Regions from separate parts of the Peribacillus suis genome, predicted to be linked through region 3. Evidence: a T-box and tRNA genes for the amino acid it is inferred to sense, from the RefSeq annotation. Region 3 holds a T-box; the other regions hold tRNA genes.
What was found. The T-box of region 3 lies ahead of serS (serine--tRNA ligase). A T-box ahead of a tRNA ligase gene usually reads a tRNA of that ligase, here a tRNA-Ser.
Positions count from the first base shown of each region.

Region 1: it has a tRNA-Ser gene. The T-box ahead of serS (serine--tRNA ligase) is inferred to sense a tRNA for this amino acid. The anticodon was not compared.
Region 2: it has a tRNA-Ser gene. The T-box ahead of serS (serine--tRNA ligase) is inferred to sense a tRNA for this amino acid. The anticodon was not compared.
Region 4: it has a tRNA-Ser gene. The T-box ahead of serS (serine--tRNA ligase) is inferred to sense a tRNA for this amino acid. The anticodon was not compared.

Region 1 covers NZ_CM182019.1:302,505-305,691, forward strand. The annotation lists gene AC503W_RS01535 (Tex family protein) at 1-846, shown strand, start outside; gene cmpA (cortex morphogenetic protein CmpA) at 922-1,041, opposite strand; gene AC503W_RS01545 (SprT family protein) at 1,127-1,606, shown strand; tRNA gene AC503W_RS01550 (tRNA-Asn) at 1,738-1,812, shown strand; tRNA gene AC503W_RS01555 (tRNA-Ser) at 1,820-1,910, shown strand; tRNA gene AC503W_RS01560 (tRNA-Glu) at 1,927-1,998, shown strand; tRNA gene AC503W_RS01565 (tRNA-Asp) at 2,023-2,098, shown strand; tRNA gene AC503W_RS01570 (tRNA-Gln) at 2,180-2,254, shown strand; tRNA gene AC503W_RS01575 (tRNA-Lys) at 2,265-2,340, shown strand; tRNA gene AC503W_RS01580 (tRNA-Leu) at 2,356-2,437, shown strand; tRNA gene AC503W_RS01585 (tRNA-Leu) at 2,493-2,578, shown strand; tRNA gene AC503W_RS01590 (tRNA-Arg) at 2,597-2,673, shown strand; tRNA gene AC503W_RS01595 (tRNA-Pro) at 2,681-2,757, shown strand; tRNA gene AC503W_RS01600 (tRNA-Gly) at 2,790-2,863, shown strand; rRNA gene AC503W_RS01605 (16S ribosomal RNA) at 2,967-3,187, shown strand, end outside.
Region 2 covers NZ_CM182019.1:742,473-745,659, reverse strand. The annotation lists tRNA gene AC503W_RS03645 (tRNA-Leu) at 366-446, opposite strand; tRNA gene AC503W_RS03640 (tRNA-Cys) at 456-529, opposite strand; tRNA gene AC503W_RS03635 (tRNA-Gly) at 538-612, opposite strand; tRNA gene AC503W_RS03630 (tRNA-Gln) at 616-690, opposite strand; tRNA gene AC503W_RS03625 (tRNA-His) at 729-804, opposite strand; tRNA gene AC503W_RS03620 (tRNA-Trp) at 819-892, opposite strand; tRNA gene AC503W_RS03615 (tRNA-Tyr) at 899-982, opposite strand; tRNA gene AC503W_RS03610 (tRNA-Thr) at 995-1,070, opposite strand; tRNA gene AC503W_RS03605 (tRNA-Phe) at 1,078-1,153, opposite strand; tRNA gene AC503W_RS03600 (tRNA-Asp) at 1,167-1,242, opposite strand; tRNA gene AC503W_RS03595 (tRNA-Met) at 1,248-1,321, opposite strand; tRNA gene AC503W_RS03590 (tRNA-Val) at 1,407-1,482, opposite strand; tRNA gene AC503W_RS03585 (tRNA-Glu) at 1,498-1,572, opposite strand; tRNA gene AC503W_RS03580 (tRNA-Ser) at 1,583-1,674, opposite strand; tRNA gene AC503W_RS03575 (tRNA-Asn) at 1,679-1,753, opposite strand; rRNA gene rrf (5S ribosomal RNA) at 1,763-1,878, opposite strand; rRNA gene AC503W_RS03565 (23S ribosomal RNA) at 2,002-3,187, opposite strand, start outside.
Region 3 covers NZ_CM182019.1:19,112-22,298, reverse strand. The annotation lists gene AC503W_RS00095 (deoxynucleoside kinase) at 1-384, shown strand, start outside; tRNA gene AC503W_RS00090 (tRNA-Ser) at 506-598, opposite strand; gene serS (serine--tRNA ligase) at 728-2,008, opposite strand; T-box leader at 2,071-2,298, opposite strand; gene AC503W_RS00080 (D-alanyl-D-alanine carboxypeptidase family protein) at 2,366-3,187, opposite strand, start outside.
Region 4 covers NZ_CM182019.1:3,613,411-3,616,597, forward strand. The annotation lists gene hxlB (6-phospho-3-hexuloisomerase) at 1-459, shown strand, start outside; gene AC503W_RS17665 (ABC transporter permease) at 897-1,367, shown strand; tRNA gene AC503W_RS17670 (tRNA-Glu) at 1,466-1,537, opposite strand; tRNA gene AC503W_RS17675 (tRNA-Ser) at 1,541-1,631, opposite strand; tRNA gene AC503W_RS17680 (tRNA-Asn) at 1,633-1,707, opposite strand; tRNA gene AC503W_RS17685 (tRNA-Ile) at 1,719-1,795, opposite strand; tRNA gene AC503W_RS17690 (tRNA-Gly) at 1,800-1,873, opposite strand; tRNA gene AC503W_RS17695 (tRNA-His) at 1,878-1,953, opposite strand; tRNA gene AC503W_RS17700 (tRNA-Phe) at 1,972-2,047, opposite strand; tRNA gene AC503W_RS17705 (tRNA-Asp) at 2,055-2,130, opposite strand; tRNA gene AC503W_RS17710 (tRNA-Met) at 2,137-2,210, opposite strand; tRNA gene AC503W_RS17715 (tRNA-Ser) at 2,314-2,406, opposite strand; tRNA gene AC503W_RS17720 (tRNA-Ile) at 2,428-2,504, opposite strand; tRNA gene AC503W_RS17725 (tRNA-Met) at 2,515-2,591, opposite strand; tRNA gene AC503W_RS17730 (tRNA-Ala) at 2,624-2,699, opposite strand; tRNA gene AC503W_RS17735 (tRNA-Pro) at 2,718-2,794, opposite strand; tRNA gene AC503W_RS17740 (tRNA-Arg) at 2,805-2,881, opposite strand; tRNA gene AC503W_RS17745 (tRNA-Leu) at 2,891-2,979, opposite strand; tRNA gene AC503W_RS17750 (tRNA-Gly) at 2,992-3,066, opposite strand; tRNA gene AC503W_RS17755 (tRNA-Leu) at 3,075-3,156, opposite strand; tRNA gene AC503W_RS17760 (tRNA-Lys) at 3,169-3,187, opposite strand, start outside.

The DNA.
Region 1 (3,187 bases), 280 kb from region 3:
AGGTTACAAGATCCACTTGCTGAACTTGTTAAAATAGATCCTAAATCTGTAGGGGTAGGGCAGTACCAACATGATGTTTCCCAAAAAAAACTATCTGAATCTCTTACCTTCGTGGTTGAAACTGCCGTTAACCAAGTAGGGGTGAACGTCAATACCGCTTCTCCATCCCTATTACAATATGTAGCGGGGTTATCAAAATCTGTTGCACAAAATATCGTCAAAAAGAGAGAAGAAGAAGGAAAGTTCTCAAGTAGGAAGGAATTAAAAAAGATTCCTCGACTAGGCGCAAAAACATATGAGCAATGCATAGGCTTCTTACGCATTTTAAATGGCAAGGAACCGCTCGATCAAACAGCCATCCATCCGGAGAACTATGGAGCTGTGAATAAAATGCTAAAGAAAATCGGTTTCACTTCTGATGACCTTGGTAGTGATGAGTTGAATAAACAATTAGTCAGCTTAAATCCGAAAGAATTGGCTGATGAGTTGGATATCGGGGAAATAACGATTAAAGACATCATCGATGATTTGGTCAAACCAGGAAGAGATCCGAGAGACGAGCTTTCAAAACCCTTGCTTAAAAAGGACGTTTTGAAAATGGAAGATTTAAAGACCGGCATGGAACTACAAGGTACGGTGAGAAATGTTGTAGACTTCGGTGCATTTGTGGACATTGGCGTCAAACAAGATGGCCTCGTGCATATATCCAAACTTAGTAACCGTTTTATAAAGAATCCGATGGACGTTGTGGCTGTCGGAGACGTAGTAACCGTTTGGGTGGAACAAGTTGATGCTCAAAAACAGAGAGTGTCGCTGACCATGTTACAACCTAAGGACCAAAATTAATGAATGAAAAGACTCCTTCTTTTTTAGAAGGGGTTTTTTTATAGGAGAGCGAACACTACGTAAGTAGAATCATGATCATAAATGTAGCGTTTCTTTTTTTTGATAAAAAAACCAGCATTGATTCAACATTTTCACTTGATAATAATCCTTATCATAGAAAGCTCTTCTAATTTGGTTTTGAAACCATTTCGGCATAACACTAACCTCCCCAAAGATTCCTGTTGTTTTATTAGTCTATGTTATAATAGGTTGTCTTGTTACCATGGAAGGAGTGTGGGAGATGGATAATCAACAATTGCAAAAATTGGTTGAGGAAATTTCGATGAATCACTTTCAAAGGAAGTTTAAGCATCAAGCTAGCTTTAACCCACGACTTCGCACAACAGGTGGAAGGTACTTGCTTGGTACTCATAATATAGAAATAAACAAGAAATATTTCGAGGAACGTGGTTTGGAAGAATTGATTGGGATCATCAAACATGAATTATGTCACTATCATCTCCATCTTGAGAAGAAAGGGTACCAGCACCGGGATGCAGACTTTAAGCATTTACTGAAAAAAACGGGAGCCCCAAGATTCTGTTCGCCTTTGCCTTCGAATCAAGTTAAGAGGAAAAGGAATACAATTCAATATATATGTGCACAATGTCAGCAGGTATATTTAAGAAAAAAAAGAATTGATACTTCGAGATTTGTCTGTGGAAAGTGCCGAGGAACGTTGATTTACCAAGGGATTAAAGAAAAAGAAATAAAAAAATAAAAAAAAGAAAAAGATGTCTTGACTTTAACTCTGAACCTCTTTATAATCATAAGAGTCGACAAGATAACAACTTGTTCTTCACGACAACCACTAAGGTCCTTGAGCATAAAAAGGGAACCAACTTTCACTATTCCGCAGTAGCTCAGTGGTAGAGCATTCGGCTGTTAACCGAACGGTCGTAGGTTCGAGTCCTACCTGCGGAGCCATTTTTTTGGGGAAGTACTCAAGAGGCTGAAGAGGCGCCCCTGCTAAGGGTGTAGGTCGCGCGAGCGGCGCGAGGGTTCAAATCCCTCCTTCTCCGCCAGAAACATTTTAATTAAGGCCCATTGGTCAAGCGGTTAAGACACCGCCCTTTCACGGCGGTAACACGGGTTCGAATCCCGTATGGGTCACTTTTTTTCGTAACATTATTTGCTGGTCCCGTGGTGTAGCGGTTAACATGCCTGCCTGTCACGCAGGAGATCGCGGGTTCGATTCCCGTCGGGACCGCCATTATTTTTTTAAAAATAAACTCTTGCTAAAGTGATGTTATAGTGATATAATATTAACCTAGCTGTTAATGAGTTTGATTGATGGGCTATAGCCAAGCGGTAAGGCAACGGATTTTGATTCCGTCATGCGAAGGTTCGATCCCTTCTAGCCCAGCCATTTTCATTTAGAGCCATTAGCTCAGTTGGTAGAGCATCTGACTTTTAATCAGAGGGTCGAAGGTTCGAATCCTTCATGGCTCACCATTTTCATTTTATTACGCGGGTGTGGCGGAATTGGCAGACGCACCAGACTTAGGATCTGGCGCCGCAAGGCGTGGGGGTTCAAGTCCCTTCACCCGCATAACTTTCTACTTGACAACAAGTTGAAAAGGTGTTAAACTTACGAAGTCGCTTTCGCGGTCGTGGCGGAATGGCAGACGCGCTAGGTTGAGGGCCTAGTGGGGGAAACCCCGTGGAGGTTCGACTCCTCTCGGCCGCACCAATAACATCATAGAAATTAGCGCCCGTAGCTCAATTGGATAGAGCATCTGACTACGAATCAGAAGGTTGTAGGTTCGACTCCCGCCGGGCGCACCATATTTTACGGGAAGTAGCTCAGCTTGGTAGAGCACTTGGTTTGGGACCAAGGGGTCGCAGGTTCGAATCCTGTCTTCCCGACCATTATTTCTCGGAATCATTCATAATTATATAATGCGGGTGTAGTTTAGTGGTAAAACCTCAGCCTTCCAAGCTGATGATGAGAGTTCGATTCTCTTCACCCGCTCCATTATTACCATTATTGCTCTTTGAAAACTGAACAAAACAAAGCGCCAACGTAAATTTTGAGTGAGCACACACTATAAAAAAGCAAAATGAGCAAGTCAAACATTTCTTCGGAGAGTTTGATCCTGGCTCAGGACGAACGCTGGCGGCGTGCCTAATACATGCAAGTCGAGCGAATCGATGGGAGCTTGCTCCCTGAGATTAGCGGCGGACGGGTGAGTAACACGTGGGCAACCTGCCTATAAGACTGGGATAACTTCGGGAAACCGGAGCTAATACCGGATATGTTCTTTTCTCGCATGAGAGAAGATGGAAAGACGGTTTCGGC
Region 2 (3,187 bases), 720 kb from region 3:
TGGGTAAGAACGCCTATACTGAACTCTTTATTAATTTAAGCATGTCATTAGAAAATTTCAGGGCAAACCGCCTAAGGTTTCAGCCTAATTCAATAAGTATCGTTTACTAAGAGTATTGCTTTTAATGCTTTGTTAAACGGATATAAAAACGTTTTGGTTCAAATCTTTGATAATCCAATTACATAGTAAATCACAAGTAAGGGGAACGGTCTGAAGTAATTGAAGAATGCATAACCTGAATTGAGAATGGACGTATTTCACATCCTTTCTGACGTATAATCTAAATCTCATGTTTATTAAATAAAAAAAAGACCTCAACAGTTAAGTTGAGATCTTTTTTGTATGACATATCTTCGACCGTATGATACCCGAGGCCGGGGTCGAACCGGCACGCCTTGCGGCACTGCATTTTGAGTGCAGCGTGTCTGCCATTCCACCACTCGGGCAAAATTTGTTGGAGGCGGCAACCGGAATTGAACCGGTGATAAAGGTTTTGCAGACCTCTGCCTTACCGCTTGGCTATGCCGCCAACATTTTTGGAGCGAAAGACGGGATTCGAACCCGCGACCCCAACCTTGGCAAGGTTGTATTCTACCACTGAACTACTTTCGCATATGGCTGGGCTAGAAGGGATCGAACCTTCGCATGACGGAATCAAAATCCGTTGCCTTACCGCTTGGCTATAGCCCATTAATGTTATATTCATTATACCATCATTTTATTGAAAATGGGGCGACTGATGGGAATCGAACCCACGAATGCCTGAACCACAATCAGGTGCGTTAACCACTTCGCCACAATCGCCATAACAATAAAATTGGCAGGGGTAGTAGGACTCGAACCCACACCGGAGGTTTTGGAGACCTCTGTTCTACCTTTAAACTATACCCCTGTAAGATGGTGGAGGGGGGCAGATTCGAACTGCCGAACCCGAAGGAGCGGATTTACAGTCCGCCGCGTTTAGCCACTTCGCTACCCCTCCACGGATGAAACATGGTGCCGGCAAGAGGACTTGAACCCCCAACCTACTGATTACAAGTCAGTTGCTCTACCAGTTGAGCTACACCGGCACTACTATGGTGGCTCAGGACGGAATCGAACCGCCGACACAAGGATTTTCAGTCCTTTGCTCTACCGACTGAGCTACTGAGCCAAACAATTAAAAATGGCGGTCCCGACGGGAATCGAACCCGCGATCTCCTGCGTGACAGGCAGGCATGTTAACCGCTACACCACGGGACCATAGATTGCGGGGACAGGATTTGAACCTGCGACCTTCGGGTTATGAGCCCGACGAGCTACCGGACTGCTCCACCCCGCGATAATAATAATGTTACTATATGCCTCAAGTTTTCGTGTTAAGTGTTCCATTCATAAAGAAACAACTTGATGCTTTTTAAAAGAAATGGTGGAGGATGACGGGATCGAACCGCCGACCCTCTGCTTGTAAGGCAGATGCTCTCCCAGCTGAGCTAATCCTCCAATAAGTTATCGAAATGGTGACCCGTACGGGAATCGAACCCGTGTTACCGCCGTGAAAGGGCGGTGTCTTAACCGCTTGACCAACGGGCCAGGTATTAAATGGCGGAGAGCAAGGGATTTGAACCCTTGAGACAGGGTTACCCGTCTACACGATTTCCAATCGTGCTCCTTCGGCCACTCGGACAGCTCTCCAATATGGCTCCGCAGGTAGGACTCGAACCTACGACCGTTCGGTTAACAGCCGAATGCTCTACCACTGAGCTACTGCGGAACAATACAAGCTTGGCGACGTCCTACTCTCACAGGGGGAAACCCCCAACTACCATCGGCGCTGAAGAGCTTAACTGCCGTGTTCGGAATGGGAACGGGTGTGACCTCTTCGCTATCGTCACCAAACATTGTTGGTTAGCATTTTTTCAAGACATCTATTATTATATCATCTTTTTTAAAAAATGCAAGAAGAAATTTTCATTCCTTCAAAACTAGATAATATCAGAAGGTGTTCATCTTTTTAAAGCGTTGGTTAAGTCCTCGATCTATTAGTATCAGTCAGCTCCACATGTCGCCACGCTTCCACCTCTGACCTATCAACCTGATCATCTTTCAGGGATCTTACTAGCTTGCGCCATGGGAAATCTCATCTTGAGGGGGGCTTCATGCTTAGATGCTTTCAGCACTTATCCCTTCCGCACGTAGCTACCCAGCTATGCCTTTGGCAAGACAACTGGTACACCAGCGGTGCGTCCATCCCGGTCCTCTCGTACTAAGGACAGCTCCTCTCAAATTTCCTGCGCCCGCGACGGATAGGGACCGAACTGTCTCACGACGTTCTGAACCCAGCTCGCGTACCGCTTTAATGGGCGAACAGCCCAACCCTTGGGACCGACTACAGCCCCAGGATGCGATGAGCCGACATCGAGGTGCCAAACCTCCCCGTCGATGTGGACTCTTGGGGGAGATAAGCCTGTTATCCCCGGGGTAGCTTTTATCCGTTGAGCGATGGCCCTTCCATGCGGAACCACCGGATCACTAAGCCCGACTTTCGTCCCTGCTCGACTTGTAGGTCTCGCAGTCAAGCTCCCTTGTGCCTTTACACTCTGCGAATGATTTCCAACCATTCTGAGGGAACCTTTGGGCGCCTCCGTTACTCTTTAGGAGGCGACCGCCCCAGTCAAACTGCCCACCTGACACTGTCTCCCACCCCGATAAGGGGCGCGGGTTAGAATTTCAATACAGCCAGGGTAGTATCCCACCAACGCCTCCACCGAAGCTAGCGCTCCGGCTTCTCAGGCTCCTACCTATCCTGTACAAGCTGTAACAAAATTCAATATCAGGCTGCAGTAAAGCTCCACGGGGTCTTTCCGTCCTGTCGCGGGTAACCTGCATCTTCACAGGTACTATAATTTCACCGAGTCTCTCGTTGAGACAGTGCCCAGATCGTTACACCTTTCGTGCGGGTCGGAACTTACCCGACAAGGAATTTCGCTACCTTAGGACCGTTATAGTTACGGCCGCCGTTTACTGGGGCTTCGGTTCAAAGCTTCGCTTGCGCTAACCTCTCCCCTTAACCTTCCAGCACCGGGCAGGTGTCAGCCCCTATACTTCGCCTTGCGGCTTCGCAGAGACCTGTGTTTTTGCTAAACAGTCGCCTGGGCCTATTCACTGCGGCTTTTCTGGGCTATTCACCCTAAAAAGCACCCCTTCT
Region 3 (3,187 bases):
ACGGGGATTTTTGCGAAAATGCACTATGAAAAAGGCACTATGAATGAAGTGGACTACGAAACGTATACCAGCCTGTTCAACGCCATGGTGCTGACACCTTACTTCCCCCACCCCGATTTGGTTATCTATCTTGAGGGTTCAATCGATGATATCCTTAATCGAATCCAAGTACGTGGACGTCCGATGGAACAGCATACACCGATTGAATATTGGCAGGAAATGCACAATCGTTACGAGGAATGGATCAATCAATTCAATGCCTGTCCGGTCCTTCGTTTAAACATTAATGAATATGATCTTATGCATGATGAAGCTAGCATCGAACCTCTTATAAAACGGATTGCTGAATACATGGAACAAACCCGTTTACTACGTAATAAATAAAGAAAAACCATTGGCGTTGTTGCCAATGGTTTTTTTGTTATATCAGAAAACAAAAATCCCGTTACATTTCTGTAACGGGACAACGATATCCAATTTATGCGCTGTGGTTATTAATAAGTTATGGAGGAGGTAGAGGGATTCGAACCCCCGCGGGATTTGACTCCCCTGTCGGTTTTCAAGACCGATCCCTTCAGCCGAACTTGGGTATACCTCCGTATCAACATTTATTATATTACACCGATTCACAAAAGAAGTCAAGCACTCTTAGAACACTTTTTTAAAATAATTATTAGTGGACCAGATTACCCTTTTCGGGGTCTGGTCCACATTATGATTTTAAACATTATTTTGGCTTGATGACTTCCGCACCACGCATATACGGGCGTAATACTTCAGGGATGATGACCGTGCCGTCTTCCTGTTGATAGTTTTCCAAAAGAGCGGCTACTGTCCGTCCAATGGCAAGACCTGATCCATTCAATGTATGAACGTGTTCCGGTTTGCCTTTCGCCTCACGACGGAAACGGATATTGGCCCGTCTAGCCTGGAATGCCTCAAAGTTACTGCATGATGAGATTTCCCGGTAGGTTCCATAGCTTGGAATCCATACTTCAAGGTCATATTTTTTAGCGGCAGTAAATCCAAGGTCACCCGTACACATACTCAGCACTCGGTAAGGCAATCCAAGTAATTGAAGAACTTTCTCGGCATGACCTGTAAGCTTTTCTAATTCTGCGTATGAATCTTCCGGCTTCACGAATTTAACTAATTCCACTTTGTTGAATTGATGCTGGCGAATTAACCCGCGTGTATCCCGGCCTGCAGAACCTGCTTCTGAACGGAAAGATGCACTATATGCCGCATAGCTGATTGGCAGATCATCGGCACTCAAGATTTCATCACGATGGAAGTTGGTAACCGGTACTTCCGCAGTAGGAATCAAGAAATAATCCTCGCTTTCAATTCTGAATGCGTCTTCCTCGAACTTAGGCAGCTGTCCTGTACCTGTCATGCTTGCACGATTGACCATATAAGGAGGCAGCATTTCCTCATATCCATGTTCTTCGACATGTAAATCCAGCATAAAGCTAATCAATGCACGTTCCAAACGGGCACCAAGACCTCTATAAAAGACAAAACGACTACCCGTCACTTTCGCAGCTCTTTCGAAGTCCAGTATTCCTAGATCACCAGCCACATCCCAATGGGGCTTAGGTTCGAATGTGAATTCCGGCAATTCACCCCATTTGCGAATTTCCACGTTATCATCTTCCGTTTCACCTACAGGAACACTTTCATGTGGAATATTCGGTATAGAAAGGAGCAACTTCTCTAATTGCGCTTCTACTTCACGTAGTTCTTCGTCATACCCCTTTATTTGATCGCCAACCTGACGCATCTCCGTAATCAGTTGGTCTGCATCTTTCTTCTCCCGTTTTAAAACGGCTACCTGTTGAGATACTTCATTTCGTTTACTTTTTAACTTTTCTGTATCGGCAATTAAAGACCGGCGTTTAACGTCCAGTTCCTCGAATTTACCCAAATCGGTCAAATCTTCTCCCCTGAATTGCAAAACATTTTTTAACTCTTCAAAGTTATTTCTTACGTATTTCAAGTCCAACATTACATTTCCTCCTTATTTACTGATGATTTTACTCGAGAACGCAAAAAACTCCCGTCCCCTGAAGAAGGGACGAGAGTTAACCCGCGTTGCCACCCTAGTTAAAGGTGTACGAAAAAACACCTTCCACTTATCACGATAACGGCTTTTAGCCGAAAGTAATTACTAACCTAGTAAAGGCGTTCCATACTTTACTCCAGGAGGGATTCATAAGACTCTCACACCGATTTGCACCAGCCACCGGCTCTCTTAAGAAAGAAGCACTTATTACTTTTTCCTGTCATGGTTTTCTCGAAATCAAATTGTTTTCCATAATGTACTATAATTTTACACATTACGCAACCATTTTATACACGAAAATTAAAACCAGCCTTTAACCGTAGAGGCTACACTGCTCCATACATCACCGAAGAATCCACCGATTGCGCGCATTGATAATACGAACCAGTTAGCTTTATCAACAGTTTCAGCAGCCACTAAATCGACTTTCGCTGTATCACTGTTAATAAATCCATAATCTTCACCCTGCTTAGGAGTTACAGCGATATAACCCAGCTTCTCCCCTTTTTTGATTGGGGCCGTTAACTTACCATCTTTATTCAACTTGCTTTTATCAACTACAACTTTAGTATTATATTGATCTTTTTCGCCGTTTTCGACTAGCATTTCAATCGCTTTCTTAGATTGAACTTTAATGCTGTCTTCCTTCCCTTTCACGACAGCCAGGCTCTTGCTACCTTTTACTTCGTAATTAGCAGGAAGGACTTTTTCTTTTTTAAATGTACTGTATGCATAATTCATCAGCTTAGTGCTATCGGCAAAACGTTCGTTTTTAGTAGTGGATTTCATCACTACCGTTATATAACGCTGCCCATCTCGGATGACTGTGCCCGTATGAGCGTAACCAGCGTAGTCTGTAGAACCTGTTTTAAGTCCATCTACACCCTCATATTCAAAAATTAGACCAGGTAACATCCAGTTGAAATTAGAATACTCTTTTCCATCTCGGAACTTCAGCTTAGAAATACTGGCATAATCTAATACTTCCGGATAGTCGTTAATTAGACGATAAGCAAGAAGTGCCGTATCTTTAGCTGTCATGACATTCTCTTCATCAGCCTTACCAGTAGGGTATTCCCCTAAAAGATCCGAGTTATTTAAACCACTCGCGTTAACAAATTT
Region 4 (3,187 bases), 620 kb from region 3:
CTTGAAGCAAAGAAAGTTTTTGTAGCAGGTGCAGGAAGATCCGGGCTGATGGGTAAATCCTTTGCCATGCGAATGATGCATATGGGGATAGATGCATATGTATTAGGTGAAACCGTCACCCCCACCTTCGAAAAAGATGACCTTTTAATCCTTGGAACCGGTTCGGGAGAAACAAAAAGTTTGATTTCCATAGCAGAGAAAGCAACGAATATCGGTGGAACCATTGCGACCGTAACAATTTCCCCCGAATCGACCATTGGAAAATTGGCGGATTTCTCAATAAAGCTGCCTGGTTCACCTAAAGACCAGTCGGAAGGTGATTACCAAACAATCCAACCGATGGGCTCTCTATTTGAGCAGACTCTCTTACTTTTCTTCGATAGCGTCATTTTAAGGATAATGGATAAAAAGGGATTGAATACGAATAAAATGTATGGCCGACACGCAAATCTCGAGTAAAAAGTGAAATATAAAAAGACCGCAAGAAATTCTTCTGAATTTACTTGCGGTCTTTTTTTTTGTAAAAGGATTACAGGCTCCTATATATTCTATAAATTAAGATACCGTCCAGTGACGGAAGACATATTATATGCCCATCCTAATAAAAGGTCTCTTCCTTTAATCAAACTTATAGAAAAAAGACTCCTACGATGTAGCTGACCACCTTATATAGGTTTGATTAGCTTCTTAAGTGTACTCATCTTTTGGGAGTTACTCTATCAATTTAGAGTAATCAATCCTATATTTTTAAGTTCTCCATTGCAAATGGTACAGGTCGGATATCAACTAGCTGTAAGCGGTGTACTTTTGGAAAACTTGGCATTCACACTTAAGAACTTTTCCGTAGGATTCATTCTAGTTGCTTTCGTAGGGATGGGCGTCGGACTAATTACTGGATGGTACAAACCTTTAGGTATAAAGCTTTTGATCCTTTTCTAACCGCAATGCTAGGTACCCCTCGCATTGTCCTACTGCCTTTAATCATGGTATGGATGGGATCCGGATTTTCTAGCAAAGTATTACTCGTCTTTCTCGCAGGTGTATTCGCGATTATTCTCAATACCATGTCCGGTGTACAGAATCTTGACCCCAATCTCACAAGAGTGACAAAGGCTTTCGGAGCTTCTCAGCTTCAAACTTTCCTTACGGTCGCTCTTCCAGGTTCTTTACCCCAAATTGTATCTGGATTACGTGTAGGAATCAGGCAGTTCTTGGTTGGTGTAATTGCTGCTGAAATGTTTGTTTCAACGGGGGGAATAGGCTATTTTATTGCACAGCCTTCAGCGAACTTCAACATTGATAGAGTATTCGTAGGAATAGTAGTGATCATTATGGTAGGAATGCACGTTACGCAATCGGTTAAATAGATAGAAGTATTTTATTAAACATCCGATTAATAAAATACTTCTATAATAAGAAAAAACAGTCATAAAAAAAGAAGCATACTTATGTATGCTTCTTTTTATGACCCGTACGGGAATCGAACCCGTGTTACCGCCGTGAAAGGGCGGTGTCTTAACCGCTTGACCAACGGGCCGAATGGCGGAGAAGGAGGGATTTGAACCCTCGCGCCGCTCGCGCGACCTACACCCTTAGCAGGGGCGCCTCTTCAGCCTCTTGAGTACTTCCCCATGGCTCCGCAGGTAGGACTCGAACCTACGACCGTTCGGTTAACAGCCGAATGCTCTACCACTGAGCTACTGCGGAACAATAAAATATGGTGGGCCTAAATGGACTCGAACCATCGACCTCACGCTTATCAGGCGTGCGCTCTAACCAGCTGAGCTATAGGCCCATATTGGAGCGGGTGAAGGGAATCGAACCCTCATCATCAGCTTGGAAGGCTGAGGTTTTACCACTAAACTACACCCGCGAAATGGGGCGACTGATGGGAATCGAACCCACGAATGCCTGAACCACAATCAGGTGCGTTAACCACTTCGCCACAATCGCCGTAATATGAAATTGTAATGGTGGCTCAGGACGGAATCGAACCGCCGACACAAGGATTTTCAGTCCTTTGCTCTACCGACTGAGCTACTGAGCCTAAAAAATGGCGGTCCCGACGGGAATCGAACCCGCGATCTCCTGCGTGACAGGCAGGCATGTTAACCGCTACACCACGGGACCTAATGATTGCGGGGACAGGATTTGAACCTGCGACCTTCGGGTTATGAGCCCGACGAGCTACCGGACTGCTCCACCCCGCGACGGTAATAATGAATCATTTTGCATCAAGTTTTCATGAATACTGTTTTTTTACTTCCTAATATGTAAGGTTGCTTTAAAACAACTTGTTGCTTTTTAAAAAAATGGAGGAGGTAGAGGGATTCGAACCCCCGCGGGATTTGACTCCCCTGTCGGTTTTCAAGACCGATCCCTTCAGCCGAACTTGGGTATACCTCCGTGGCTAAGAAAAAAATTCTATGGTGGACCTTGTAGGACTCGAACCTACGACCGGACGGTTATGAGCCGTCTGCTCTAACCAGCTGAGCTAAAGGTCCTTATATTTATTGGTAGCGGCGGAGGGGATCGAACCCCCGACCTCACGGGTATGAACCGTACGCTCTAGCCAGCTGAGCTACACCGCCAAAATAATATAAGTTTTCTTTTTTTGAAAAAATGGTGGAGCCTAGCGGGATCGAACCGCTGACCTCCTGCGTGCAAGGCAGGCGCTCTCCCAGCTGAGCTAAGGCCCCATTTCATTAAAAATCACATGGTCGGGAAGACAGGATTCGAACCTGCGACCCCTTGGTCCCAAACCAAGTGCTCTACCAAGCTGAGCTACTTCCCGCAAAAAAACATGGTGCGCCCGGCGGGAGTCGAACCTACAACCTTCTGATTCGTAGTCAGATGCTCTATCCAATTGAGCTACGGGCGCATATTAAGATGGTGCCGAGGACCGGAATCGAACCGGTACGGTAGTCACCTACCGCAGGATTTTAAGTCCTGTGCGTCTGCCAGTTCCGCCACCCCGGCACATACGAAAAGTGGAGCGGAAGACGGGATTCGAACCCGCGACCCCAACCTTGGCAAGGTTGTATTCTACCACTGAACTACTTCCGCATGAATGATGCGGGTGAAGGGACTTGAACCCCCACGCCTTGCGGCGCCAGATCCTAAGTCTGGTGCGTCTGCCAATTCCGCCACACCCGCATGAAAAAGTGATGAGCCATGAAGGATTCGA